3 regions of the Exiguobacterium sp. R-39 genome follow, and region 2 is predicted to be linked to each of the others. Evidence: riboswitches for the same ligand, from Rfam matches in the RefSeq annotation. Region 2 holds a riboswitch; each other region holds the start of a gene.

Region 1 (9,720 bases), 470 kb from region 2:
GACGGTCTGTTGGTTCAGCATGCCAATACGAGATGATGTAATGGGCAAGTAAGATGATGCCAATGATTCCTAATACTCCTATCAGTGCTTGCGGCATAATGAACGGTCCTCCTGTTTCTAATTTCTACTTCCATTTAAACATAGTTCACTAAAAAATCCTCTCTAAAACTTTCCCACCGTTTGCCCGGTCACGGTATACTGAAGAAAATCTGTTGTTCATTCAACAAGGAGGCGTTTTCTTGAAAACCTTTAAATTGTGCACCTTACGTATTTTAATGGATGAATCCGGCCGGGATACGACGATTCCCGTTACGATCAAAGATGGATTGACTGTCAGCACGGATCAGACGGCACAGTGGGTCGCTGAAATTGTCGTCCTGGAAAATGATCAACCGATCATCGACGAGTTATTCAATAAAAATTTACGGGCCTTGATTGAAATTACGATTTCCCGACCTGATAATGATCCGGCTGCGATGATTGTGACGCCGCTTGAATCGACTCCCTTAAGTGAAGGGGTATCGTACCTGTTCAAAGGAAAGATGGTCATGATGAAAAATGACTTGTCGGAATCGATCTTACGCGAAGTCGTCGAGGATCATTTCACCGGTGAAGCCTTGATTCAGGAATACAAAGACCGGCGTTCAAAACGCGGCGCACATATTACGAGTATCGCGAAAGAAACGTTTAAACAGTACCTCCACGAAAATCCAACCATCTCTTAAGGACGTATCGTTTGATCTACGATATGATCCGCGACATTGATCCGGTCAATCTCATACCGGTCGGAGAAACGAATATAGTTCGCACATGCATTCTTAAGCGGTGTCCGGTAACTGAAGCTATCATCAATCGAGGATAATGCCGCTTTGATCGTATGCGAGTGACAGACGATCAACAGGCGTTGTCCCCGATATTTTTCTGTCAATTCTTCAATTGCCGAAAACACCCGCTGCTGAATTTCCTGTTCGGTTTCAAGTCCCGGTACACGTTCCGTATCATTCGCTTGGACTGCTTCATAGATTCCGGCGACGGGCTGTCCTGATGCCAATCCAAACTCCCGTTCGACCAACCGTTCATCCGTCTCCGTTACATCCAGCCCGATTGAACGTCCGATGATTTCTGCCGTCTCGACTGCCCGCGATAAGGGGCTTGAAATCAAGACGTCCCATTTTTCTTCCGCCAGGTAAGCTGCGCTCATTCCAGCCTGCCATCGCCCTGTCTCATTGAGCGGAATATCTTCTCGTCCTTGAATCCGCTCGTTTAAATTCCAATCCGTTTGACCATGACGCACTAAACAAATTTCTGTCATTTTACTGTCTCCTTCAAAAGAAATATGACTGATTGTATCATGTTTTCTTTTTTAGTGAAGGGTCTCCCGGGGCGGCAACGCCAGGACCTGACAACTAAACGTCTCAATCCGTTCCAGTAACCGCTCGATTTTCAACGGATTTTCGGTCTGGGTAAAGCTCGCCAGGGAATGCGTGCCGTTCGGGAAGGAAAACAGCCGGACGTCGGCTCCGACATCGGCTCCCTTTTCAACGAAGTGGAGCGCTTGCGTAAATGGGACAATCGGATCTTTTTTTCCGTGCAACAACATGATCGGTGGTGAGTCTGCTGTCAAATGTGTTACCGGCGAAACACGTGTCATGAGTTCCCGCCACTCGTCCCGCCCTCCTCCGTAAAACTTAATATGGGCAATCCACGTTTGAATGAACTTGAACAGGAGGAAGTTCGTCGGAGGATACAGGGCAATGACACCACTGATCAACGGGAGGCATTCGGCTGTTTGTTCGCCGATGAATTCCATCGGGGCAAGTGCCGTCGTCAGCATTAACGCGGCACCGGCTGAGTCTCCCCACAACACCATGCGTCCCCGCATAATCCGTAAATCGTCGGCTTCCTGATTTAAGAAACAAAGTGCATCCCGAACGTCTTCCAGATTATCCGGAAAATAACTGCCGTCCTCAAACAAGCGATAATCGATACTGCAAACGGCGATGCCGAGTTCCAGGAAACGCTCGACGATTGGCGTAAAACAAAAGACGTCATCCCGGTTCCCTCTGACGAAGGCTCCCCCGTGCGCATAAATCGCGACCGGGAAAGGACCATCACCCGGCGGATAATATAAATCCAACTTTAGTTCTTTCTGATTAACGGTTTTAAACAAAATCGTCCGGGGTGCGAGTTGGACTTCCGACAGTGGAAGCGCCGGTTCCGTCCATCGTAATAAAGCACCATAGTTGTTCCAGATGCTCGCTCCGGCTGCGGCTGTCGTTAAAATTGCCGCCCCTCCCATCAGCCAAGCAGTTTCCCGTTTCACCTCATCACCTCCAAAGCTTACTCTCGATTTCTGATCTCTTATTAGTCATCTACCCGATTTATTTAGAAGCCGAACGTCTTCCCCGACTTATACTTGACGCTTCGTTTTGGATTCGTTATAGTGAAAAGGTTCAAATCGGAATAATTACGTTTTAATAATTTTTGGAGGGTTTATTCATATGAAAAAATTACTTTCAGCTTTCACGGTTGCCTTTGCCAGCGCTGCTTTTCTTGCTGCCTGCGGTTCTTCCGAATCCAATCAAGATGCGACCGATCAAAAGCTTCGGGTGTATACATCGACATTCGCTACTGCGGCAATCGCCAAGGAAATTGGCGGAACAGATATCGACGTCAAGATGATTGTCCCTCCCGGTGCCGATCCGCACTCGTACGAGCCGACGTCTAAACAACTGACAGAAATCGCACAAGGCGATCTGTTCCTCTTAACCGGTACGACGCTTGAACCGTACTCGAAAAAAATCAAAGCCAGTCTGAAAGGCAATGATGTCCGTTTCGTCGAGACAAGCACAGGAATCGACTTACTCGAAGCCAACGCCACGCTTCACGAACATGAAGGACACGATGATCATGCTGACGAACACACGGAAGAAGAACATGATCACGGCAAATACGATCCCCATGTCTGGCTCGATCCGAACAATGCCAAAATGATGGCCCAATCGATTTCGACGGCACTGGCAAAAGAAGTACCGGATAAAAAAGCGACGTTTGAAAAAAACCTGGCTGAATTTGATACGCAGGCAGATGAGCTCGATCAAGATCTGCAACAGGCTGTCGATAAGGGCTCGAAAAAAGAATTGCTCGTCACGCATGCCGCTTACGGATATTTAGCCGAACGATACGGTTTCTCGCAATTGCCGATTGCCGGCATCTCTCCGTCGGACGAGCCTTCCCAAAAGCAACTGGCTGCTCTCGTCAAAGAAGCCAAATTGCATGACTTGAAGTATATCGCTTTCGAGGAGACGGTTTCTCCTAAAGTCGCCCGCGTCATCCAACAGGAAATCGGAGCCGAAGCGATTACGATCCACAATCTGGAGTCCGTCACGAAAGAACAGCAGAATGCCTCGTATTTTGACTTGATGAATGAAAATGTGACGACGCTCAAACAAGCACTTCAGTGAAGTAGTGTTGACATGCAGTAAAAGATACGTTACGGTAGAAAACGTATTTCAGACAATTAAATGACTTCTTTTTATCGCGAGAGACGGAGGGACTGGCCCGATGATGTTTCGGCAGCGGACGATTAAATCGTACTGTGCCAAATCCAGCAAGCTGCGGCTTGAGAGATAAGAAGAGCGTCTTTTTCAGTAAAGACCTCCTTCTTTCTTGCGAAGGAGTCTTTTTTTGTACTTGTAGAAAAGGAGTGGTTTTATGAACGAGACGATTACACCGAACAAATGGGCACTTCTACCGTTACTTGTCTTTTTAGTTCTTTTTATCGGTGCCGGTATTTTTTACGATGATTTCTACAAATTCCCGATTCTGATTGCGGCTTTGATTGCCTTGATTTTTGCGGCGGTCACAACGAAAGGCAGCATCAATCAAACCGTGGAACGGATTGCAACGGGTGCCGGAAATCCGGACATCATGATCATGGTCTTTATTTTCTTACTTGCCGGTGCCTTTTCCGGAACGGCCGATGCGATTGGCGCCATCGAAGCGACCGTCAACGCGTCGCTGACATTTTTACCGCCTTCTCTTTTAATGAGTGGGTTGTTTATCATCGCTGCTTTCATCTCGATGGCGATGGGGACTTCGACCGGTACGATTGCCGCACTTGCCCCGATTGCTCTCGGAATTCATGAAGCAACAGGTGTCAATGTTGCGATTGCCGCGGCAGCTGTCGTCGGCGGTGCAATGTTCGGTGATAACCTGTCATTCATTTCCGATACAACGATCGCAGCAGTCCGGACGCAAAAAACCAATATGCGCGACAAATTCAGAACCAACTTCATGATCGTGTTGCCGGCAGCAATCCTGACGGTCATCATCTTGGCTTTCGTCTCAGGTACAGGAGACGTCGTCGAAGCAAAAGCGTTTGAGTTTTATAAATTGATTCCGTATCTGTCTGTCATCGTCCTCGCCTTGTTTGGTGTCAACGTCATCCTCGTCTTAGTCGGCGGAACCGTTTTGACGGGTATCATCGGTATGATGGACGGAAGCTTCGGCTTAAGCGGCTTCGTCCTGTCGATGTCTGAAGGATTGATGGGGATGGCAGAAATTTCGATCTTGACGTTATTAATGGGCGGACTCGTCAGCCTGATCACCTTTAACGGCGGGATTGCTTATCTGAAAGAAACCCTGACGCGGAAAATCTCACAACGCCGCGGCGCGGAATTCAGTATGGCGGCACTCGTCAGTGCAACGAATCTCGCGACAGCGAACAATACGATTTCGATTCTTGTCGCCGGACCACTCGCTGCGGAAATCGCCGATACGTATGATATTGATCGGAAGAAATCCGCCAGTATCCTCGATATCTTCTCGTGCGGTATCCAAGGAATCATCCCGTACGGAGCCCAGTTGCTGATTGCAGCGGAATTAACGAAAACGGCTTCCCCGGAACTGATTCCCTATCTGTTTTATCCGTTCCTGCTTTTCGTTTGCGGATCTCTTGCCATCGTCTTCGGCTTCCCACGTCGAAAAACAGCTGATGTGCGTAAAAAAAATGTTTCGTAAAAAATACAAGACCCGTCGCTTTTGCGATAGGTCTTGTTTTGACTTATTTTTTCTGGTCTTGGCGGTTGAGAATGAAATACGCAATCGCCGGAAGCGGGAACTGAATCAGTCCTGCGCCTCCCCAGACCCACGGATTTCGTCCTGTCTTCCGTGCACCAAGGAACAAACATGTCGCTTGTGTCCCTAACAGGGCTGCAAGGCCGGCCCAAACACCTTTTGGTACGTTTTTAACAGATCGTTTCATAAAATACACCTCGTTTCCTTTATAGATTTACCCTCCTCTTTTCGCTTTCTAACCGGCTTTTTCCTCCCTTGAGCGTTGAAACGGACGTTCTTGCTTGTTCATGCTAAACTAAACGAGCAATTCCATATTCTCGTTTCATTAAAGGAGGAGTATACACATGCAATACGCAAAACTTTCAAATGGTGTCACAATTCCACAAATCGGATTCGGTGTCTGGCAAGTCGACGAAGAGACGGAAGCACCGGCTGCCGTCGCAGAAGCCATTCGTGTCGGTTACCGTCATATTGATACGGCTGCCGTTTACAAAAACGAACGTGGTGTCGCCAAAGGAATTAAAGAAAGCGGCGTGAACCGTGAAGATCTCTTCTTAACGTCTAAAGTATGGAACGATGATATTCGTGCCGGACGCACTAAGGAAGCTTTCGCCGAGTCACTTGAACGTCTCGAGACCGATTACCTTGATCTCTATCTGATCCACTGGCCGGTTGAAGGATATATCGAAGCGTGGAAAGCGATGGTTGAGCTTTACGAAGCCGGGAAAATTAAAGCCATCGGCGTGTCGAACTTCAAAGAACATCACCTCGATACACTTGCTGAAGAAGGATTAATGACACCGATGATCAATCAGGTCGAACTTCATCCGCAACTTCCGCAACACGAACTGCATGAATATTTACAGGACCATAGCATTCAAGTTGAAGCGTGGAGCCCGCTCATGCAAGGGAAATTCCTCGAAATCAATGACTTCAAGGAAATTGCAGAAAAACACGGTAAATCTCCTTCACAAGTCGTCTTGCGCTGGCATTTGGATAACGGTATTGTCGCGCTTCCGAAATCGGTCACACCTGAACGCATTGCGGAAAACTTTGACGTCTTTGACTTCCAACTGGACGCAGATGATCTCGAGAAGATTGATCGTTTGGCAACGGATGTTCGTCTCGGACCGGATCCAGACGAAATCGACTTTTAAGCATTGACTTTACACATACAGGAAAGAGAGGCGGATGTCACATCCCCCTCTCTTTTTCTATGTCCTTATATAATGGAGTTGTACAAGGAAAGCCCTATACATAATAGACGAGAATCGTATCCTGCGCTTCTTCCGCCTGGTGAAAATAGGCGCGTAGATTCCCGAATTGTTCCCAAACCTCATCGAAATCACCTTGCTGGCCGGCCTCCTGATAAATCACTTCCAGTGCCCGTCGATCAAAATTACGCATGACCTCCGACGAAATGATGAGTAGCGGTAAGGGAAGGATGCCGACGATTGCCGCATGCTCCTCATTGACGATTAGTTCTTCCCCGACAATCGCCCGTCCCAAATTATAGTGGGTTTCCTGGTCAATGAAGATATCGATTTGGCTCATCAACTGATACAGTGGGGTCGTCTCTTCGAGTGCGAATAATTGCTCATGATCGGGTTGTGTTTCATGGATAAACAAAATCCAGTCCATGATGATGTGGGGATCATCTCCAAACGAATCCCAAACGGCATCCGCGACTCGAACATAATGTACGTTTTCCATCCTCCCCCTCCTTTCCGGTCGTTTTTTTTAGTATTCCCATTTTCACATCGCTTTAATGACGATTATCAAAATCTCTACCAATAAAAAAAGGACCAGATGACTCTGATCCTTCTCATATTAAATGGCTTTTTCTTTCCGGTCTTCATCCTGCCACGCCTCGAGCGTTTCTTTCCCCGGAAGATTCGGAATCGAATCTTTATGGAAACGGGGATCCTGACCATTTTTACGTTGTACTAAATAATCATCGAGTGCCAGCTTCGCAATTTTGGATAAGCGGAAAATTGCATACAAGTTAACGATTGCCATCAAGCCCATGAAGATGTCCGCGAGCGCCCAGACAAGTCCCGCCGTTTGAACGAGCGAACCAAACACAACCATGCCGAGGACGATGACACGATACACCATCATGATTTTTTTATTGTCATTGATGAAACTGATATTCGATTCACCGTAATAATAATTTCCGACAATCGAACTGAAGGCAAACAAGAAAATCGCAAGCGCCATAAATGCAGTAGCCAATGGACCGACCTGAGAAGCGAGTGCCCCTTGCGCCAAATCGATTCCGGCGACCGGTGCTCCACTCGCATCCTGCGTCGCAACACCACTGACTAGAACAATCATTGCTGTCGAAGAACAGACGAGCAGTGTATCCACAAAAACCGCAAACGATTGAATCAACCCTTGTTTGACAGGATGGGACACTTCTGCCGTCGCAGCAGCATTCGGCGCTGAACCCATACCGGCTTCATTTGAGAAAAGACCACGACGAATTCCGTTTAAGACCGCTGCTCCGATTGCTCCACCGGCAAGTGTTTTGAATTCGAGTAATCCTTCCTGGAAAATCAGACCGAATACGTTCGGTAACACCTCTAAGTTCGTCACCATGATGTAGAGAGCAATCAAGATGTATCCGCCTGCCATAATCGGGACGAGGAAGGCTGACACCGTCGCAATACTCCGGACACCGCCGAAGATTACGAGTGCCGTTAACAGGACAAGTCCAACTGTAATCCACGTTTTATCTACCCCATACTGACTTTGAAGCGATAATGAAATCGTATTGGACTGGACTGAGTTGAAGACGAATCCAAACGAGATGGTAATCAAGATACTGAAAACGACGCCAAGCCAGCGTTGTCCGAGCGCTTTTTCCATGTAATATGCAGGACCGCCACGCCAAGCTTTTTCGTCACGTACTTTATAAATCTGAGCGAGCGTACTCTCGACGAATGCTGAAGCGGAACCGATTAAGGCAATCAACCACATCCAAAAGACAGCACCCGGTCCACCGAGCGCAATGGCTGTCGCGACGCCGGCGATATTGCCGGTCCCGACCCGTGCCGCTGTACTGATGGCGAAGGCTTGGAACGGCGACACACCATCTTTCCCTTTATCCGTTCCTTGGAACAACAGCCGCAACATTTCCGGAATCATCCGAAACTGGACGAACCCCATTCGAATTGTAAAATAAATTCCCAGACCAACCAACAAGATGATCAAGACACTCGACCATAACAAGTCATTAATACTACCGATTAAATCCATCAGTTGTTTTTCCACAGGTATTCCTCCTTATATAAGCCTCAATCATGTAACCTTTTTTCACATGTGTTCTATGATACGAAAATAATTTTAGAAAATCAAATTCATTTTAATACCCGATAACCCATATGATTTGAGTTTCACAACTCAAACCTCACATCGAATGTTAGATTTCACACAAAAAAAGAGACTGACGTTTGGGTCAGTCCCTCGGTAATTGAATTGCCTCAGATAAACAGATTCAGGTTCGAACCATCTGTCGCTCCAAGATAACTTGCGACACCGCCGTAATCGATATCGTCGAGTAACTCTTCTTTTTTAATCCCCATGATATCCATCGACATCGTGCAGGCAATCATCCGGACACCGGCTGCTTGAGCCTTCGCCATCATCGTCTCTAGAGCATCGACCTGTTTATCCTTCATGACTTTTTTCATCATTTTTTGACCGGCTCCACCCATATTCATGTTCGAAAGTGGGAGATCACCGGCATGTTTCGGCATCATCATTCCCATCATCCGTTCCATCGGTGCCTTGTCGACGGCAGGTGCATCCGGTTTACGGATGACATTGAGTCCCCAGAACGTAAAGAACATCGTCACTTGTTTCCCCATCGCCTGTGCCCCTTGCGCAATGACGAATGATGCAAGTGCTTTATCAAGATCGCCGCTGAATACGACCATCGTCGCATCATCGGCAGTTGTGGCGACTGATGATACCGGTTGGTTCGTAGCATTCCCTTTTTCAAGGAGGACTTCAACGATGCCTTTATTCATTTCCGCCGTGTGGACGGTATGCCCCAATTTTTTTGCCCACGCTTGAACATCCGGCAGGAAACCGGGATCGGATGCTTTAATAAAGACTTGATCCCCGTCCTGTAATTGATCAATTTTCGTTTTCAGCTCCAGAATCGGTCCCGGGCACTGTAAACCGCATGTATCGAGTAACGTAATCTGTTCTTTCGCCACTTGTTTCGGCTCACTTTTTATCGTCGTCACAGCTGTTTCCTCCTGTACTTGACTTCTCGCTTCGCGGTCACGGTTGACCGTCGCCCACGTCTTATAACCGCCGCTCAAATTTTTGACGGTAAATCCGTTCTGTTTCAGCAATTGACTCGCGACATATCCACGGAGTCCGACCTGGCACGTCACGTAAATCGTCTGATTTTTCGGCAATTCGTCAAGCGATTGACGTAACGTCGGTAATGAGATGTTGACTGATCCCGGAATCGAACCGAGTTCATTTTCCGAAGGTTCGCGAACATCGAGCAATAATCCGCCGTCCGCGACAATTTGGTCAATCTCATGCCAATGAACGTTTTCGCTGTCTCCGAGTACGATATTCGAGGCAATGTAACCTGCCATATTGACCGGATCTTTTGCT
Region 2 (9,720 bases):
CGGCGAGCGCGAACGTAAAGGCGACGTCGGTCTTCAGCAGACGGACCGTTGCGCCGAACGACACCTTTTTCCCGCCGTGACTTTCCGTGATCGGGTGCCGCTTGAACAGGATGAAGATGGCGACGCCGTAGCCGAGATAGACGAACGCTGTAATATAGAAGGTAATCGCCGTATTTCCGGCACTGAGCAACAACGCAATCCCCGGTCCGATCGCGGCTGCGATGTTGATGCACGTATAACGGATGTTAAAGACGAACAACCGGTTTTCTTCCTCCGTCGTATCACTGATCAACGCCCTCGCCGACGGTTCGAAGATGGAACGAAAAACGCCATTCAAAGCACTTAAGATGAAAAACGCCCAAAACGTCTCGACTTGTGCCAGTCCGATAAAGACGAGCACGAAACCAAACGTTCCGCTGAGCATCATCGTCCGCCGGCCATAGCGGTCGGATAATGTCCCGCCGACGAAACTCATGACGAGACTGGCGATGGCCGAAATACTGAGAATCCAACCGACGTCGACCGGGCTGAACTTCAGGACGACCGATAAGTAAATCGCAAAAAACGGCATCGTGATGAAAGTCCCGAGCCGGGCAAAAAATGTCCCGAGCAAAACCCCGACCGTCAATGGATGAAGCTGTTTCAAACGTTGCATGGAAATCCCCCTTTCGCACAAAAAACAATGCATCCTTCCATTATATAGGAAGAATGCATTGAAGGAAGCAACTTATTTGCTGACCGGAACGACGGCCCCTTTGTATTTTTTTGTGATCCAGTCCTGATTCTTTTTCTCATGGAGAATATCGAGTAATGTCGTGACACGTTTGTCTTTTTCATCGCCGTCACGCGTCACGATGATGTTGACGTACGGTGAAGACTCGTCTTCCAGTGCAATCGTATCTTTCAACGGGTTCAGACCGTTGTCGATCGCGTAGTTCGTATTGATGAGGACCGCGTCACCTTCGTTATTTTTGTAGGCTTGCGGTAAGAGTGACGCTTCAATGTTCGTTTTGAACTTAATTTTCTTTGGATTTTCTACGATATCTTTCAATTGTGCATCCGTTGTTTTACCGTCTTTCAACTTGATCAGCCCTTCGTTTTGAAGGAACGTCAAGACACGTCCGCGTTCTGCAACGTTTGAGCTTGTTAAGATCGTTGCACCTTTTGGCAGTTTATCCAAAGACTTGTATTTTTTAGAATAGACACCGAGCGGTTCAACGTGAACGCCGCCGGCACTCGCGAATTTATAGTCTTTGTTTTCTTTTTCCTGTTGCTCAAGGTACGGCACGTGTTGGAAATAGTTCGCATCGATTTCTTTTTCAGCCAATGCTTTGTTCGGAAGAACATAATCCTGAAACTTCTTGATTTCGAGTTTATAGCCTTTTGCTTCATATTCTTTTTGAACATGCTCCAAGATTTGAGCATGAGGAACGTTTGACGCTCCGATGACGAGTGTTTTTGAATCGCCGCCGCCTGAAGAAGATTCTTCTCCGCATGCTGCAAGACTGACTGCTAAGACCGATACGGCTGCTGTGCCGACGAATTTTTTCCAAAGTTTCATGAATGATTCCTCCCAAGGTTAAATAAGATAGGTATTACCGTTTATCGATGGCTTTGACAAGCAGGTCACCGATAATTTGAATGATGAAGACGATGACAAGAATCAACAGTGTCGCGATGACGGTGATGTTATTTTGTGAACGCTGGAATCCTTCGATGAAGGCCATGTCTCCCAGTCCACCACCACCGGCTAACCCGGCCATTGCCGTGTAACCGACGAGTGCGACAAGCGTAACGGTGATTCCTGAGATGATTGCCGGCAAAGCTTCCGGAATCAGGACTTTATAGATAATTTGGAACTTCGTTGCGCCCATCGATTCAGCTGCCTCGATGACACCCTTATCGACTTCACGAAGTGCCAGTTCGACCATCCGGCCGTAAAACGGTGCTGCACCGAGAATTAACGCAGGTAATGCAGCCGTTGGTCCTAAGAATGACCCGACGATGATTTTCGTGATCGGGATCAACAGAATCAATAGAATGATAAACGGGATAGAGCGGAATATATTGACTAAAAAGCTGAGTACGGAATAGAGTGTCCGGTTTTTAAACAACAATTCTTCGTTCGTCGCATATAACAACAGACCGATCGCCAGTCCGAGGACGAACGTCGCGAGTCCTGCAACAGCCGTCATATAGACGGTACTGCGGGTTGCTTCCCAAACCATATCCCAATCCACATCTGTAAAAAATGTACTCATCGGTGATCCACCTCCACTTCAACGTCACTCGCTTGAAGTTTGGCGATGACCGCTTGTGCTTCCTGTTCCGACCCGAGCAGCTGAATGAACAGCGTTCCGAGTGCCCCGTCCTGCGTCTGTCCGACGTTTCCGCCGATGATATTGAATAATAAGTTCGAGTCTTTCATGACTTCGGCCAGGATCGGACTTTCCGCCGTCGAACCGACGAACGTCAGCTGGACGATTTTTCCGGTCGGGTAGCGTTCGCGTAATTTCGCAAACGTCAATTCGTTTTCAGATGGTGACGTCAATTGTTTGACGAACTCTTTTGTCATCGCCTGTTTCGGGTGACGGAACACTTCTGCGACCGGTCCCTGTTCGACGATTTTCCCGGCTTCCATGACGGCAACCCGGTGACAGATTTTCTGAATGACGTGCATCTCATGTGTAATCAAGACGATTGTCAGTTTTAATTTTTTGTTGATGTCGACAAGCAACTCGAGGATCGAGTCCGTCGTTTTCGGATCCAGCGCACTGGTCGCTTCGTCACAGAGTAAGACATCTGGGTTGGATGCCAGTGCCCGGGCAATCCCGACCCGTTGTTTTTGTCCACCTGACAGTTGCGACGGGTAAGCACCTTCGCGTCCGTCGAGTCCGACGAGTTGAATCAGTTCAGCAACTCGTTCTTTGCGACGGGCTTTCGGATAACCGCCGAGTTCAAGCGGGAACATAATGTTTTCTTCGACGGTCCGTGACCACAGCAGATTAAAGTGCTGGAATACCATTGAGACGTTTTTGCGGACGCCGCGTAATTCTTTCGGTTTGAGCGTCGTCATTTCGACACCGTCGATTTGAATCGAGCCGCTCGTCGGTGCTTCAAGCATGTTCAGCAAACGAATCAGTGTTGATTTCCCTGCCCCTGAATAACCGATTATTCCAAAAATTTCACCGCGCTCGATTGACAAGTCGACATTGACGACGGCTTCAACCGATCCGCGCTTCGAGCGATAAATCTTTCCTACATCCTGTAAGCGAATCAATACGGTCCCTCCTAAACATAAAAAAAGTGCGCACGTTTTAGAGCAAACGCGCGCACTTTTTCAGTACACAAAACCATTTGCTCTCATCTTGCAGACAATCGTCTGCTGGAATTAGCACCACTTCGGAATAAATTCCGCGGTTGCCGGGTTTCATCGGGCCAGTCCCTCCACCACTCTCGATAAGAGTTATCGGTATTTAGTTATTTTTAATATAATCTGAATATTAGCAGGGGTTATTTTGCTTGTCAAACAGTTTTTTCTGAAACCGGTTGAAGCAGACTGAAAGCACGTGCCAAATCTTCTTTCAAGTCTTCCGCGTCTTCAAGACCGACCGAGATCCGAACGAGACCATCTGTAATTCCGAGTTCTGCGCGACGCTCTGCTGGAATCGACGCATGCGTCATCCGTGCCGGAACGGAAATCAAACTCTCGACCGCTCCAAGACTTTCAGCCAATGTGAAGAAATGTGTCGCTTCGACGAGTTTCTCCGCATTTTCTGCTGAACCGACATCAAAACTGATCATTCCGCCGAAACCGGTCGCCTGTTTCTGTTGTGTCGAGTGACCCGGATGTGATGCCAGTCCCGGATAAAAGATGTATGAGACGACATCCTGTTCCTGTAAGAACTGAACGAGATCGTGTGACGTTTCTTCGATTGCATCCATCCGGATACCAAGCGTCCGTAAACCACGGACGAGCAGGAAGCTGTCCTGCGGTCCAAGAATACCGCCGGTCGAGTTTTGGATGAAATGAAGATCTTCTCCGAGCTCGTCGCTGTTGACGACGACAAGTCCGGCGACGACGTCCGAGTGACCGCCGATGTATTTTGTCGCGCTGTGAAGAACGATATCTGCACCGAGTGCGAGTGGTTGCTGCAGGTATGGTGTCGCAAACGTGTTGTCGACGACAAGTTTCAGGTTGTTGCGTTTTGCGATCTCAGAAACAGCTGCGATATCCGTCACTTTCAACAACGGGTTCGTTGGTGTTTCGACGTACAGCATCTTCGTGTTGTCTTGAACCGCAGCTTCCGTTGCGGCAAGATCCGTCGTATCGACGAATGTCACTTGGATGTTGAATTTCGGTAAGACACGTTGCATCAGACGGAATGTACCACCGTAGACGTCATCTGTCATGACGATATGGTCGCCTGACTCAAGCAGATTGAATACGGCATGAATCGCTGCCATTCCTGATCCAAAGGCAAAACCACGTGCGCCGCCTTCAAGATCGGCAATCAGACGTTCGATGCTCGTCCGTGTCGGGTTGGCTGTCCGTGAATACTCGTAGCCTTCTTTTAGTTGACCGATTTTTTCCTGTTTGTATGTGCTTGTCTGATAAATCGGGGGTGTAACGGCACCTGTTGCTCGATCGACGCCTGTTCCTCCATGAATCAATGCTGTCTTTTTACGCATGTGTCTCGTCCACCTTTTCAAAGATTTGTTGGCTTAAATACCGCTCGGCACTGTCGGCGAAGACGGTGACGATGGTACTGCCGGGAAAACGATGTGCCAGATCAAGTGCTGCTACGAGTGCTGCACCGGCTGAACTGCCGACGAGCAATCCTTCACGAGCCGCCAATTCATGGACTTTCGTGAAGGCATCATGATCTGAAATCGTATGAATTTCATCTACTAAGTCACGCGAGACGAGGCTTGGCCATTTGGCCGTTCCGATACCTTCCGTCTTATGCGGTCCGGCTGGTCCCCCGTTGAGGACCGAGCCTTCCGGTTCGACGATTGCACCTTTCGTCCCGAGACGTTCTTTTAAATAGGCCGCTGTTCCGGCAAACGTTCCGCCTGACCCGCATCCGGCAACGAACCAATCAATCTGATCCAGTTCCGCCATCAGCTCAGGGCCAAGTGTCCGCTGATACGTGACCGGATTTTCTTCGTTTTCGAATTGAAGCGGAACATAACTGTTCGGAACCGTTTGTCCGAGTTCTTTGGCTTTATCGATCGCGCCCTGCATATCGAGCTCAGTCGGTGTGTTGACGACAGTCGCGCCGAGTGCCCGCATCAACGTCTGTTTCTCCTGGCTGAACTTTTCCGGAACGACACAGATGACCTGTAAATCATACTTTTTGGCGGCGAGCGCCAAACCGATGCCGGTGTTGCCAGCAGTCGGTTCGATGATCGTTCCACCTGGTGTCACATATCCCTGTTCGATCGCGGCATCAACGAGTTGAATGCCAAGGCGGTCTTTGACGCTGCCCCCAGGGTTCATCCATTCGAGCTTCGCCAAAATCCGCGTACCAGCAGGCAAATCGAATGAAGTAATCTCGTAGAGCGGCGTATTTCCGACGAGGTCGCGGACTGATTTCGCGATCATCCGAAGACGATGTCCCATTCATCACGACCGGCAAGCATTTTCTCGGCATAGTGCTTCGCTCCTTTAAGATCGTGGGCGCTTGCGAATCCGCATTGGACTTCATTTTGCGCTGGAATTTCTTCTGCTGCTAAGACGTCTTTTAATGTTTTCTCAACAAGCTCGCTCATTTTTTCGACCGAATCAAAGTTCATCATCGCCATGTAGAAACCTGTTTGGCAACCCATTGGCGAGACATCGATGACATCGTCCGAATAGTTACGGATGTTTTCTGCAAGTAAATGTTCGAGTGTATGCATTGCACGCATCGGCATTTGCTCGACGTTTGGTTGCGTGAAGCGGATGTCGTATTTAACGACTTGATCGACTTTACCGTCTTTGTATCCGGCAACGCGAATATATGGTGCTTTGACTTTCGTATGATCCAGGTTAAAGCTTTCTACGTTCATTTTTTTGAGTGTCATGATTTATTCCCCCATTTTCTCGGCTTCTACGAGCCAGACGAAGTGATTGTATTGTGTAAATGAAACATCGAATCCGCGTGATGCAAAAATCTGTTCCATCACCGGAATCAGTGGATAAAACTCACGTTCCAAATCTTCTGCTAGTCCGTTAAATCCTTGGGCTTTCGCTTCAGAAATCGTTTGTAAGCGGGCTTCTTCCGAAACAAACATCGTATCGGCATAAACGATTTTTCCGTCGTGCGGCAAAATTTTCGCCATCAAGTCAACAGCTTCTCCCTTTTCCTCATCCGTCAGATGATGAAACGCATACGTCGAAACAAAGCTTTTCGCATCATCTGCCGTAAACGACAGGAAATGTCCGTCCTGCACCGGAAGTTCCGGAATCTTGTTGGTGAGAATATCCCGCATCTCCGGACTCGGTTCGACGGCGAGGACATGATCATGTCGCTCCAGCAACCGTTGCGTCAGGTTACCGGTTCCTGCGCCGAACTCAACGACCGGGGAGACTGCTTTCGTTGCGACCGTATCTAATATTTCTTCATAACGACGAAAGACTTCTTTGTACTCCGGATCATGCCCCGTTACCGTGTCGTCGTATGTTGACGCCCACTCTGTAAAAACATCCATAAAGCGTACTGTCATGCCTGTTCGTCCTCCGTATCTCTCTTTTAATTCCGACTAATCGGATATGAATTAAAGTAATTTACCTTAATCGCATTGTAGCAGGGACATTTACGAATGGCAAGACGACTGCTTTAAATTCTTTTGAAAACAAAAAAAAGGCGCTGCCGGAGAACCGGCAACACGAATAATGTGGTTAGAAATGCCACGAAGGAAAACCCAGCTCTGACACGAACTTCTTCGTTCGTCGTATCAGAGGGCGGCGCCTTTTCGACATATCAGTTGAACTGGACTCTCATGACAGACCTCCTGCTCGAATCCCGAATGGTTTCCTTGCGCCGCTTCGTCTTTGGGGGACGACTTAAGGGGAGACAAGCAAACAACACAGGATTTTTTTGAACGGTTCTGGAATGAAAAACAACAGCCAACTCATATCTCTGCCAGACTTCCTATAAAAGCATTTCTAGAAGTTGATATGAATATACCATTCATAATTTAGCATTGTCAATGAATTATTGTAAATATTCCGACAATTTAGCGTAAAGAGAAATCTCAGACGGATTCCTCTTGTTATTCGGCACAGAATGCGAAGACATTTTGAACCGATTGAAAAGCGTAAAGCCTTGATACGACTTGATTCTCTTCAATTTTTAATAATGCCGGCACACTCATGACCTGCGCTTGCTCTAAAAAATCCGGAATGAAGTTTCCGTTTGCCTGCACGATCCATTCTTCCTCTTTTGTCGCTTCGACGATCTCAAGCATCCGACTGGCGATGGCGCATGTCCCACACATCGGTGCATAGACATACAAAAAACCATTTTCCGGGACTTGTGTGACTTCTTTCATCCGTTCCATTCCCCCTCTGTTTTGTTTTATCTTGTGCCAGTATACAGAAAAAAAGACGACGAGGAAACGATATCGTTTCCTTGCCGCCTTTTCCGTAAGTATTACTCGTTAATCATCGATTTGTAAGCAGCTGCGTCCATTAACGCTTCTACTTGTGCATCATCTTCGATTTCGATATCAACCATCCAAGCACCTTCGAATGGTGATTCGTTGACGAGTTCCGGGGAATCAGACAGTGACTCATTGATGGCAACGACTTTCCCTGAAATCGGTGCGTACAATTCGGATACCGTTTTAACCGATTCAACTGAACCAAACGGCTCGTTGGCAGAAATCGTATCGCCGACTTCTGGTAATTCGACGAAGACGATATCGCCAAGTTCGTGTTGCGCGAAATCCGTAATCCCGATTCGTGCCTTGTTTCCTGTTACTTCGACCCATTCATGCTCTTCCGAATAACGTAGATTGTCTTTGACTTGACTCATTTGCGATTCCCCCTGTGATCTATAGTGGACTAACGCATTCAGTATACCAAATGAACTAGCCTTCTTAATACCATTTTCCTTGATAGAGTTCTTCTTTGAAGCCGATTGTCACGTCTTGTCCGTCTGTGACGATCGGACGCTTCAGCAACATCCCGTCACTTGCAAGCAATTCGTATTGCTCCTGTTCGGAAAGTTCCGGCAAACGGTCCTTGATTCCTTGCGACCGGTACGACTGACCGCTCGTATTAAAAAACTTCTTCAGCGGTTCGCCACTCTTTTGATGAAGTTCCCGAATCGTCTCGGCACTTGGTGTTTCATTGACGATATGCTTGTAGTCAACTTCGACACCGTTCGTTTCCAGTGCTTTTTTTGCTTTGACACACGTACTGCATTTTGGATAACCGTACATCGTTACCATTTTTTCATCACCTCTGTCTTCAGATTAGCAGATTGGTCAGCCCCGTTTCAAGCGTGCCAATGCTGCATCGATTTGATCCTGATGGTGGTGGTCATGGGCAATGAAGGAGTCGACAAACGCTTTTGGCTGAAATGTCCCTTCATATGTCCGCTCATACTGTTCGTCCGTCAGCCGGTCGAGGAGCGTAACCAGTTCCCGGCGTACACCGATGGCTTTTTTCAATAAGGCGAGAGCATCGATATGATGGGCATATTCGACCGCCAGGCGATTGAACTCGTCATAATCGGTCTGAACAAGCGTCAACCGTTCATCCGGCAGCTTGGATACGGCATGATCGAGATAGTACCGGTCCCATAAAAACAAATGACTGACACATTCATGAATGGTCCACTTATCGACGGCAAGCGGTAATTCCCATTCTTCATCAGAAAGCCGTTCAAGTGATTTATAGTAGTCGATGGCAAACTGGAGTTCCGTCAATTCTTGTCGCATGTTTGCTTCCTCCTTCAATGAAAAAATTCGCCCTTACAGAGATTTTCCCTGCAAAGGCGAATCGGTAAACCTGACTTAGACTGTATATTTGTTCGCTTCGATCAAACGTTTCGCAATCAAACGTTTTGTTCCGATCGAGTTGATCGGCTGGTACCGGCTGAACTTCTTCAGTGCCGACAGCAGCATCCGTAACTCGTCGCCGCTCGCTGCGGCGTACAACGTTTCCTTCGCGTCCCGCTCCACGCCTTCAAAGGCTTGTTGTGCGAAGACTTCCGTGTAACGGATTTTCAATTCGTTTTTCTCGACGCCCTTGGCAACAATCGCTTTTTCCGTCCGGACGATGGCTGACTCCAATGCATAGATCGCACTCATGATGTCTGCCGTGTTTGCGAGGATTTCCTGTTCGCCTTGGAGCTTGTCCTGATACTTCTGAACGGCTGTTCCGGCAGTCAGCAGGAAGATTTTTTTCATCATCGCAAGTAAATGACGTTCACGGTCGAGTGGTTCCGATCCGACTTCCGTCGGCATGAAGCTCATGACTTCCTGTTGCAGACGCTGGGCTTCTGCGAGCAACGGTAAGTCCCCTTTCATCGCTTTCTTCAACAGCGTGCCCGGTACGAGCAGACGGTTGATTTCGTTTGTGCCTTCGAAGATCCGGTTGATCCGCGAATCACGGTACATGTTTTCGACTTCGTATTCGGCCATGAAGCCGTATCCGCCGTGAATCTGGACCGCTTCGTCGATGACGTAGTCAAACGTTTCCGATGCAAACACTTTGTTCATCGA
Region 3 (9,720 bases), 630 kb from region 2:
GCGAACATCAGCCTCTATTTCGCAACAGGTCCGGAGCGCGAGCAGTTCCTGGTGCGTCTCGGCAAACATAAGAGCGGAAAAAGCTGTGTCTATATCAATAAACTAGCAGATGTCGACCTGCTTGTCTTAAGGGAACTGATTGTCCATTCCGTCGCTTTTTTGGAAACGACGTATCCGAAACCCTGAGACTACTAAAAAAACGTCCCTTCTTCCGCTGATTTGGCGAAAGAAGGGACGTTTGCTGTTTAAATCAATGTCCACTATCTGCTGTGTCGATATGACGAATGTGTTTGAGATTGACCCCGATGATGACGACAGACAGTAAGACGAACGCGCTACCTACATAAAACGGCAGGTTGGCGTTATAGATTTCAGCCAATTTACCGGCCATGAATGGCGCGATGGCTGCCCCGAGAAAACGTAAGAAACTGTATGCAGCGGATGCCGTCGAACGTTCGACCGGTGCTGCATCCATCACTGCCGTCGTAATCAAAGTATTGTTATTCCCGAGCACTGCCCCGGCAAGAATAACACAGACGATGACGACAGCTGGTGTTTCGGTAAAGATCCCCATTAATAACAACAAGACGGCGAACAAGAGCAGCATCAGTACCATTGCTTTGATTGTTCCGAGCCATTGTTTTAATTTTGGTGCTGTTAACACGGATGTCAGAGCAAGCAACATCCCCCAACCGAGAAAGACAAAGCCGAGCCCTTTTGCCGGTAATTTCATGACGAACGGTGCATAGGCCATGATCGTAAAGAAGCCGACGTTATACAAGGCTGCAACGATTCCAAGTGTCAGTAAAGACCGGTGTTTCATGGCCTGGAACGGTGCAATCAATGAAATCTTTTTCGCTGGTGTCGCTGTTGCGACCGGTTTCGGCATCAGGAATAACAACACGAGGAACGCGATGACCATGATCGTCGCAACACCCATGAAAGGCGCGCGCCATGTGATCGAACCGAGTGTTCCACCGAGCAGTGGACCGATTGAAATCCCGAGACCGACTGCCGCTTCATATAAGATGATCGCTTTCGCTGTTCCACCGGATGAAAGGGAAACAATCGCTGCGAGTGCTGTCGCGACGAACAGTGCATTTCCGAGTCCCCAACCGCCGCGTAACGCGACAAGTGTCCAAATACTGTCGGCCTGTGACGCAAAACCGGCAACAGTTGCGATAACCGCAATCCCGAGCATCAATGTCCCCTTTTGACCAATCCGTGAAGAAATCGCGCCGGTAATCAGCATCGCAAATGCCATGACGGCGTTATAACTTGTAAATAGTAGCGTAACTTCACTTTTTGATGCTTCGAGGTTTTCGGCAATCGTCGGTAGGACCGGATTGACGAGCCCCATTCCCATGAATGCCGTGATACTGGCAAAGAATACCGCCCAAACAGCAATCGGTTGATGCAGTAAACCGTGTTTGCTTTCCGATAGAACTGTTTCAGGCGCAAGTGTCGTTGTTTTTTCCGCAAGAGCCATATAAATCCTTCTTTCTTAAATAAACTGTTTAAACGAATGACGGATGACGTCACCGCGACTGATGATTCCGACGAGCTTGCCGTCTTTTAGAATCGGTAATTTTTTAATTCGTTTTGAACCGAGTGTCGCTGCAATTTCTTCCATCTCGGTTTCTGTCGTCGCTGTCACGACTTTCCGGCGTGCCATGTCCATGACAGGACGCGTCAGGATGTGACGGACGCGCTCTTCATAGTTTTCATCATCGCCTTTGATGACATCGACATATAAAAACGTATCGACAATGATGTCTTTATGTTTGCCGATGGCCCGCATGATATCGCCGTCGCTGATGTAGCCGACGACTTCCTGCTCTCTGTTGACGACCGGAACCCCACTGATACCGGATGTGATAAAACGTTCTACTACCGTCCGGATCGTATCCTGTTCATTGACCGTAATGACGGTTTCTTTCATCGATTGATAAGCTTTCATCAGAATTCTCCTTCATCAGACGCTGTAATTAAAATAAGTTCATAACAACAAGTTTCAAGATACAATTAAATAACATTTATGATTGTATAATACAACTATAATCCTGTCAAGAAGCCTGCCTTTGATTGACAGAGGACAGCCCGTGCGTAATGATGAGGGCAATGAATGCTAATGAGAGGTGACAATATGTCGAATCAATCCCTGGAAACAATTGAACTGGAACTGGCGATTCTTATTCGTCGTTTAACGACGGCAACGGCCGATAATCGGAACCTGGACCGTGCTTCCTATTTACTCTTGCGCCAGTTATCCGACTCCGGTCAAGTCGGTGTCAAAACCCTTGCCCGTGAGTTGCAACTCGACGTCTCGACCGTCAGCCGACAAGCGGCTGCGCTCGATCAGAAAAAATTAGTCGAAAAAATAAAAGACCCGACAGACGGCCGGGCCTTCTTTTACAACATCACAGATTACGGTCAACAAGAGCTCGAAATTTACCGGACAGCCCGTTTAACGAGCATCGAACGGTTATTACATGACTGGCCGGATGAAGATGCCGAATCGTTCGGTCGGTTGCTGAAACAGTTCAACCAAGCGTTACGGGAACGGTGAGTTTCTGAAAATACGAAATATCAGTCTAAAAAGAGGACGGATGCAAAATTCCGCTCTCTTTTTTTGTCCTTATTAGACATGACTTCCGGTTAACCGATTGTCACCTTCTGTTGAATCCGCTCAATCTGCTCGGGTGTCGTACGGCAACATCCGCCGATCAACCGGGCACCTGCGGCATACCATTCCGGAGCAATGTCTTCGAAAGCCGTACACACTGCTTCACCGGACCAGGTCTTACTGACCGGATCATACTGCTCACCGGAATTCGGATAGACGATAATCGGTACATCGGTCAGTTGTTTTAATGTCGTGATGAACTCTGTCGCAATCGATGCCGGAAAACAGTTCGCGCCGATTGCCGCCAGTTGCGGGTGCTCCCCTAATGCCTTGATACACTCACTCAACGATGTTCCTTCACTGATGTGTGTTGCGTCACGCAGGGAAAAGGCAAGCCAGGCCGACTGATCCGGAAATTCTTCGAGCAGCCGGAACAGCACTTCGGCTTCCTGCAAGGAGGGAATCGTCTCAAATGCCAACACGTCCGCACCTGCCGCGATTAACGCTTCCAGACGAGGACGGTGGAAAGCTTCAAGTTGCGCATCGTCGACTCCGTAATGACCGATGTATTCGGATCCGTCCGAAAGATAGGCACCGTAAGGACCAATCGATCCCGCAATCAAAGCGTGATCCGCTGCCGGTCCGGTTTCCGCACGCGCCTGCTGTGCCAGATAGACCGTTTGTTTCATCAGTTCAATCGCTTCCTCTTCTTTAATCCCCCGGCTGCTGAAGCCGGCGACACTCGCTTGGTAGCTGGACGTGATGGCACAATCCGCCCCGATTTTAAAATAATCCGCATGGACGCGGTGAATCTGTTCCGGTTCTTCAAGCAGTACACGGGCCGACCAAAGCGGATCATCGAGATTTCTCCCATGGCGTTCAAGTTCCGTCGCCAGTGCTCCGTCCAATAAAATATAGGGTTTTTCTTTTAACAGTTGTTCAACTGGATTGTTGTTCTTTGACATCTTCCACACTCCGTTTCCATGATGTTTTTGTCAGATGATGAACGATGTAACAGACCGCGATAAACGGAACCCCGAAATAGAGGGCGACCCGTTGCGTCGGATCAAAGGCGATTCCGATCAATGAAGCCAAACACATTAAAAACGACAGAATCGGTACAAACGGATACCAGGGCGTCCGGTAAACCAAATCGTTTAGATCATGCCCCTCTTGCAGATAGCGCTTGCGGAACATGAACTGTGAGGCGCTGATACTCATCCAGACAACGACGACTGCCAGTCCCGAGATCGAGACAAGCGCAATGTAGACGGAACCCGGTGCATAGACGCTGGAGAACAGGGCAAGCAGACCACCGAGCATACTGAAGAGAACGGCACGTATCGGCACTCCGCTCGCATTTAATTTAGAAAAGTACGGCGTAATCATCCGTTGATCGGATAAAGACCAGAGCATCCGTGATGCGGCGTACAGACCCGAGTTCGCTGCTGACAAAATCGCGGTCAGGATGACGAAGTTCATGATGTCTGCTGCAAACGGAAGACCGATCCGTTCAAACACAGCAACGAATGGACTTTCAAGCACTCCTTTTGAATCATTTGGTAACAGAATCGCAAGAACAATGATCGTCCCGACAAAAAATAAGACGAGCCGGAAGACTGTTGTTCGAATGGCGAGAGGAACCGTCCGTTTCGGATCGACCGCCTCACCTGCTGCAATCCCGATTAACTCTGTTCCGGAATAGGCAAAGTTAACGGCAAGCATCGTCATCAAGATCGCGAACGCTCCGTTCGGAAACAGGCCCCCCTCCGTCAACGGAGCGAGAAGCGGTGCTTGTGAGCCGTCCGCAAGGGGCAAGAATCCGACGATTGCTGCTGTTCCTAAGACGATGAACACTAAAATCGTCAGCACCTTGACGGCAGAAAACCAAAATTCAACTTCCGCGAACAAGCGGACCGTCAAGACATTGATGCCTAAAATCATGACGACGAATAAAGCACTGAACAGCCAGACCGGAACATCCGGAAACCAGCGTTGCATCAATAAACCGGCTGCCGTAAATTCCGAACCGAGCGCGACCGTCCAAGTCAGCCAGTAAAGCCAGGCGACGGTATAGCCTGTTCCGGATCCAATATATTTCGTCGCGTAGCTGTGAAAGGCACCCGTCTCCGGCATATGTACCGCCAGCTCCCCTAGACAAAGCATTACCAGATAAACCGCCAGCGCTCCGACCAGGTAAGATAAAATCGTGCCGACCCGACCGGCCTGCTCGAGCGTATAGCCTGTACTTAAAAATAATCCGGTCCCGATGACACCTCCGAGTGACAACATGACGATATGCCGGGATTCCATTTTCCGCCGAAACGTTCCTTCTTTCATTGCTCCTCCACACTCCTCTTTTTCTCGTTAAACTAAAAAAAAACGCACCCACATGCATGGGTGCGTCGGTCGACAATCAAAGGAAGCTTATCGATCGGGTACAACACCCGCAGGAATTAGCACAGTATCTTTCGACCTGTTGCTGAGGCTTCAAAGGGCCAGTCCCTCCACCTCTCTGGATAAGAATGTAATTTTTCATAACAGTACCAACCCTGTTTTGAATTGTCAACACAATTCAGAATTTATCATGTAAAAAAAAACGCCTTACACCAAAACGGTATAAGACGTCTGTCGCTTATTTCTTCGCAAACAAATCAGCTGTCTTCAATGCCATGCGAACCGCTTTCCGGTTCAATGTGCCTTGTTGATGCTTCATTTCTTTTGTTTGACTGTTCAACTTGCCTTGAAGTGATTTGATTTTCTTATCTTTTTCAGCCATTTTCGCTTTATCGCGTTTTTGAGCTGCCACGATTTTTTGTTCTTCTGCTGGGAAGTATGATTCAAAACGTGAAACAGCTTCTTCGATACTGATTCCTGTGATCGGTTTAACGACCGGAAGCAACTCTGCTTTGGCCATTTCACGATCAAACGGAACGTTCTCCGGATAGTTCGTTTCTTTGTAGATGTGTTCTAGATCATTTGTATTCAGGAATTCCACGAAGTTATCAAAGTTACGTGCTTGAACACGTGTCGGACTTTGGAAGTCAGCCGACTCAATCACATCCGACAAGCGTGTGCTGTCTGTGATGTCATTTGCCCAAATGTGTGTCAATTGGTGATAATCCGTTAATTCGCGCATCCGTGCATCTTTCGGAATCAGAATACTTGGCGTTCCGGCAAGTGTTGCCGTGATGTTACCGTGAAGACGTGCTCCGAAGCTGAAGTCAGCTTCTTTCAAGAAGTCGATCCATGTCTGCGCGTTTAAGAAGAAGCGGACACGGTCGTTCATGTAAGTCGGATCCGACATCTTGACCGGATAGTTCGTGACGGATAAGTCAGCAATCGGATGTGTTCCTGTGTACGTCAAACGCAACTCTTTCATCCATTGCGGGATGAAGTAGTGGTTCGGGTACTCTTCCATTCCGCGTGTGATGAAGTTAAGGACGTTTTGCGGTGCAAGACGTGACGAGTTGACACCGATCATTGAATCTTTTGTGATATTCGTTTCACGAATTTTCAAATCACGACCAAACGCATACATCGATGGGCAACCGATGACTTTGTGATCGATTCCTTCGCGGAAACCAAGACGCGTCAAATATTTTGATGTGATTTCGCCGCGAAGTCCAAGCATGCTTGAGCGCTCAAGAACTGCGCTGACAAACGCTTTAACGTCTTCATCAAATGAGAAACCGTCGTTTAAATTCGCTTCAAACGGTGCGCGTAAACCGACACCGATGACGACGACCGGAATCTTTAGTTTTTTAATCAATTTTGTATATTTACGAAGTGTCGGGACGAATTCTTTACGGAATGCATCAGCGAGTGGAATGACATATAAATCGAAGTTCGCATTGATTTCATCTGCACGCTCTTCTTCATAGTAGTAGTAATCCGGTGTGATCGTCGTGCCCTCTGTCATCAAGGTGCGGAAAATACTGTATTGATAAATCAGGTTTCCGACGTTCCCTCCGATTGAGTTATGCTTCATCAAATATTCTGCGTCGAACTGTTCAAACGGTGTCATACCCGCACGGATAATAATACGTTTCATGTAAAATAATTCCCCTCTCACTTCTGTTTTCATTTAAAAAATATAAAATATATTTTGCTTTTTTAACCATCTTGTCTTTTCAAGGATAGTTGAATGCAATTCAGCAAGTCAACGAATAGCTGAAAATTACACATTATTGTGGATTATGAAAAATATAGGCTCAATACAACCTAACAAACATTCCCTATATAACAACTAGTTAAACATCTTTTCTCGACATACGATAAATTTCGAGATTTGCATAAATCGCCGGCAACATCACTTGCGTCGCTTCATCTTTCGAAAGAAGTGTGCCGAACAAATGAGCTGACTCGACTTCATTACCTTTCTCCATGTCACGTTGTAAGGACGACTTCATCGTTTCATCCATTTGTGCGATCTGTTGCTGTTGGATCTGTTCAATCCCATCACTGAACACAGCACCTTGGCGTTCCATCGCTTCTTTGGCTTCCGTTGCCAGGCGGCGGATCATCATCATTCCTTCTTCCTGCGAACGAATCGGACCGATTGCTGAACGGAAAAGCGACGTCACACCGGAAAACGTCGTGATGAACAGATACTTATTCCACATATCGCTGGTAATCGAGTCCGAGTATTTAATCGGCGCTAGTGTCCCCTCTAGGTGCTGCTTCAGTTCTTCCAAACGGTCTGGCCGGGTTCCCGGTAACGGACCGAATAATAAATGATGGGACGGACTCGTCTGTACGATGTGTCCTTGTGCATCAAGCGTTGATTCGATGAAGCAGAGTCCGCCCAGTACACGTTCCGCTCCGAAGTGTTGCTCCAGTTGCTTTAAATGTGCCATTCCGTTTAGCAACGGCAAAATATATGTATCAGTTGCGACGAACGGTTTGATGTCCTCTAACACCTGCTCCAGATGATAAGCCTTGGTCGATAAAAGAATGACATCAAACGTTCCTTTTTCTCCGGTCCGGATCAGGCGCGGAGAATAGGTAATATCCCCATGAAGACTTTTGACATGAAGTCCTGCACACAATTCTTCAAACCGGCGTTCACGCACTAAAAATGTGACATCTTCCCCTTTTTCCGCCAACCGTGCTCCGAAATAACCTCCGACGGCTCCTGCACCGACTACTAAAATTTTCATTTATTTTATCCCTCCATCTGACTGATGTCTTACAATCTGTTCTACGCTTTCGTTCTCTAGCCTATCACATCGAAAAGCCGCAATTTTGATAAAGATGACAATTTAATTAAAGCGCTTGCATTTTAGTTTTCCTCGTTTATACTACTTGTATACAAGTATACTTATTCGACAAAGAGGGTGTTTTTTATGTCCGATCTTTTATACCCGATTAAATGGTTATCAAAAGCCTCCGCCGGTGATCGTGTCGCCCATGAACTGCGCATGCGGATCATTTCCGGCAAGATTGAGAGCGGTACCGTCTTATCTGAAAACAAATTAGCCGCTGATTTTTCCGTCAGCCGATCTCCTGTCCGGGATGCCCTGAAGGTGTTGGCGTCAGAACGCATCATCCGGCTGGAACGGATGGGCGCCGTTGTCGTCGGACTGTCCAAACAAGACATCCAGGAAATTTACGATGTCCGTCTTTTAATCGAGACGTTCGTCTTCGAGCGGATTGTTAAGATGAATCGTCAGGATTTGGTTCGGGAGCTAAGCAAGGTGCTTGAAATGATGAAGATTGCCGTCAAATACAAAGACGCAGATGAATTTTCATATCAGGATGTTCTGTTCCATGAAACAATCATCCGGTCGATTGACCACGGATACGTCAGCATGATGTGGCAGAATCTCAAACCTGTCATGGAAAGCTTCATCCTGCTGTCGATGCGTCAACGAATCGAAGACGACATCGAAGATTTTGACCGAATTCTCGAGAACCATGCACTCTACATCGAAGCAATCGAAACTGGCGACCGCAAACGAATGATTGCTTCGCTCCATCAGAACTTCGATGATGTGCAAGAAGTTGAGGATTTATGGAAATCGCAACAACTGATGACGAAAGGAGTCGAACCACATGACTGAACACATGTTAGGGATTGATATCGGGACGACGAGCACCAAAGCCGTACTCTTTACGACAAAAGGGGAAGTCGTCGGACAAACGAATGTCGGTTATCCGCTGCATACCCCGAATCGTTCGACGGCGGAACAGGATCCGGAAGAAATTTTCCATGCCGTGCTCGAAAGCATCCGGTTGATGACGAAACAACATCCGACGGAGCAACCGAAGTTCGTCGCCTTCAGCAGTGCGATGCACAGCTTGATTGCGATGGATGAACACGATCAACCGCTGACCGCCTGCATCACGTGGGCTGACAGCCGGAGCGAAGTCTGGTCGAACCGAATCAAGGAACAGTACGGTTACTCGATTTATCACCGCACCGGAACTCCGGTCCATCCGATGTCGCCGCTCAGTAAGATTTGCTGGCTCGTCGAAGAACATCCGGACATTGCCGCGCGAACGAAAAAATACATCGGCATCAAGGAATTTGTCTTCCAGCGTCTGTTTGGACAATACGTCATCGACCATTCACTCGCTTCAGCGACCGGTTTATTCAACATCCATGATCTCGAATGGGATGCGGAAGCGTTGCAGGTCGCAGGCATTGATGCAACCAAATTGTCGCGACCGGTTTCGACGACGACGTCCTTTACCGACATGTCAGTGGATTATGCCAAACAAACCGGCTTGAATCCGGCAACACCGTTTCTGATCGGGGCAAGCGACGGCGTCCTGTCGAATCTCGGCGTCAATGCGATCCGGAAAGGCGAAATCGCCATTACGATTGGAACGAGCGGCGCCATCCGGACGATCATCGACCGTCCGCAAACGGATGAAAAAGGCCGGATCTTCTGTTACGCCTTAACCGAAAACCATTGGGTCATCGGTGGACCGGTCAATAACGGCGGCATGGTCTTACGCTGGATTCGTGACGAACTGGCCTCGGCGGAAGTCGAGACCGCGAAACGTCTTGGCATTGATCCATATGCCGTCCTGACGAAAATCGCCGAACGCGTCCGTCCGGGATCAGACGGTTTACTGTTCCATCC

Evidence for each region. A riboswitch is a leader RNA that binds a small molecule or an ion and turns the genes downstream of it on or off. The one in region 2 is predicted to bind S-adenosylmethionine.
Region 1: it holds a riboswitch for S-adenosylmethionine, as region 2 does, so the genes downstream of both, ACP26N_RS14930 (Na+/H+ antiporter NhaC family protein) here and ACP26N_RS12540 (methionine ABC transporter ATP-binding protein) in region 2, are expected to answer to the same signal.
Region 3: it holds a riboswitch for S-adenosylmethionine, as region 2 does, so the genes downstream of both, ACP26N_RS15760 (amino acid permease) here and ACP26N_RS12540 (methionine ABC transporter ATP-binding protein) in region 2, are expected to answer to the same signal.

Annotation. Positions count from the first base shown of each region.
Region 1 covers NZ_CP187965.1:2,850,683-2,860,402, forward strand. Annotated here, with positions in the region: gene ACP26N_RS14905 (hypothetical protein) at 1-97, opposite strand, end outside; gene ACP26N_RS14910 (YwpF family protein) at 240-725, shown strand; gene ACP26N_RS14915 (histidine phosphatase family protein) at 722-1,312, opposite strand; gene ACP26N_RS14920 (alpha/beta hydrolase fold domain-containing protein) at 1,364-2,323, opposite strand; gene ACP26N_RS14925 (metal ABC transporter solute-binding protein, Zn/Mn family) at 2,502-3,464, shown strand; SAM riboswitch class I at 3,533-3,636, shown strand; gene ACP26N_RS14930 (Na+/H+ antiporter NhaC family protein) at 3,715-5,022, shown strand; gene ACP26N_RS14935 (hypothetical protein) at 5,066-5,266, opposite strand; gene ACP26N_RS14940 (aldo/keto reductase) at 5,424-6,236, shown strand; gene ACP26N_RS14945 (hypothetical protein) at 6,331-6,792, opposite strand; gene ACP26N_RS14950 (alanine/glycine:cation symporter family protein) at 6,910-8,355, opposite strand; gene ACP26N_RS14955 (CoA-disulfide reductase) at 8,565-9,720, opposite strand, start outside.
Region 2 covers NZ_CP187965.1:2,384,188-2,393,907, forward strand. Annotated here, with positions in the region: gene ACP26N_RS12525 (MDR family MFS transporter) at 1-655, opposite strand, end outside; gene ACP26N_RS12530 (MetQ/NlpA family ABC transporter substrate-binding protein) at 728-1,561, opposite strand; gene ACP26N_RS12535 (methionine ABC transporter permease) at 1,596-2,261, opposite strand; gene ACP26N_RS12540 (methionine ABC transporter ATP-binding protein) at 2,258-3,280, opposite strand; SAM riboswitch class I at 3,361-3,466, opposite strand; gene ACP26N_RS12545 (bifunctional cystathionine gamma-lyase/homocysteine desulfhydrase) at 3,526-4,692, opposite strand; gene ACP26N_RS12550 (PLP-dependent cysteine synthase family protein) at 4,685-5,608, opposite strand; gene ACP26N_RS12555 (S-ribosylhomocysteine lyase) at 5,605-6,069, opposite strand; gene ACP26N_RS12560 (class I SAM-dependent methyltransferase) at 6,073-6,711, opposite strand; gene ACP26N_RS12565 (thioredoxin family protein) at 7,261-7,539, opposite strand; gene gcvH (glycine cleavage system protein GcvH) at 7,641-8,024, opposite strand; gene ACP26N_RS12575 (arsenate reductase family protein) at 8,089-8,442, opposite strand; gene ACP26N_RS12580 (DinB family protein) at 8,479-8,934, opposite strand; gene ACP26N_RS12585 (acyl-CoA dehydrogenase family protein) at 9,010-9,720, opposite strand, start outside.
Region 3 covers NZ_CP187965.1:3,017,657-3,027,376, forward strand. Annotated here, with positions in the region: gene ACP26N_RS15735 (DUF1801 domain-containing protein) at 1-186, shown strand, start outside; gene ACP26N_RS15740 (MFS transporter) at 251-1,489, opposite strand; gene ACP26N_RS15745 (CBS domain-containing protein) at 1,505-1,960, opposite strand; gene ACP26N_RS15750 (MarR family winged helix-turn-helix transcriptional regulator) at 2,147-2,569, shown strand; gene mmuM (homocysteine S-methyltransferase) at 2,659-3,591, opposite strand; gene ACP26N_RS15760 (amino acid permease) at 3,566-4,966, opposite strand; SAM riboswitch class I at 5,051-5,152, opposite strand; gene ACP26N_RS15765 (polysaccharide pyruvyl transferase family protein) at 5,262-6,680, opposite strand; gene ACP26N_RS15770 (ketopantoate reductase family protein) at 6,880-7,788, opposite strand; gene ACP26N_RS15775 (GntR family transcriptional regulator) at 7,975-8,691, shown strand; gene gntK (gluconokinase) at 8,684-9,720, shown strand, end outside.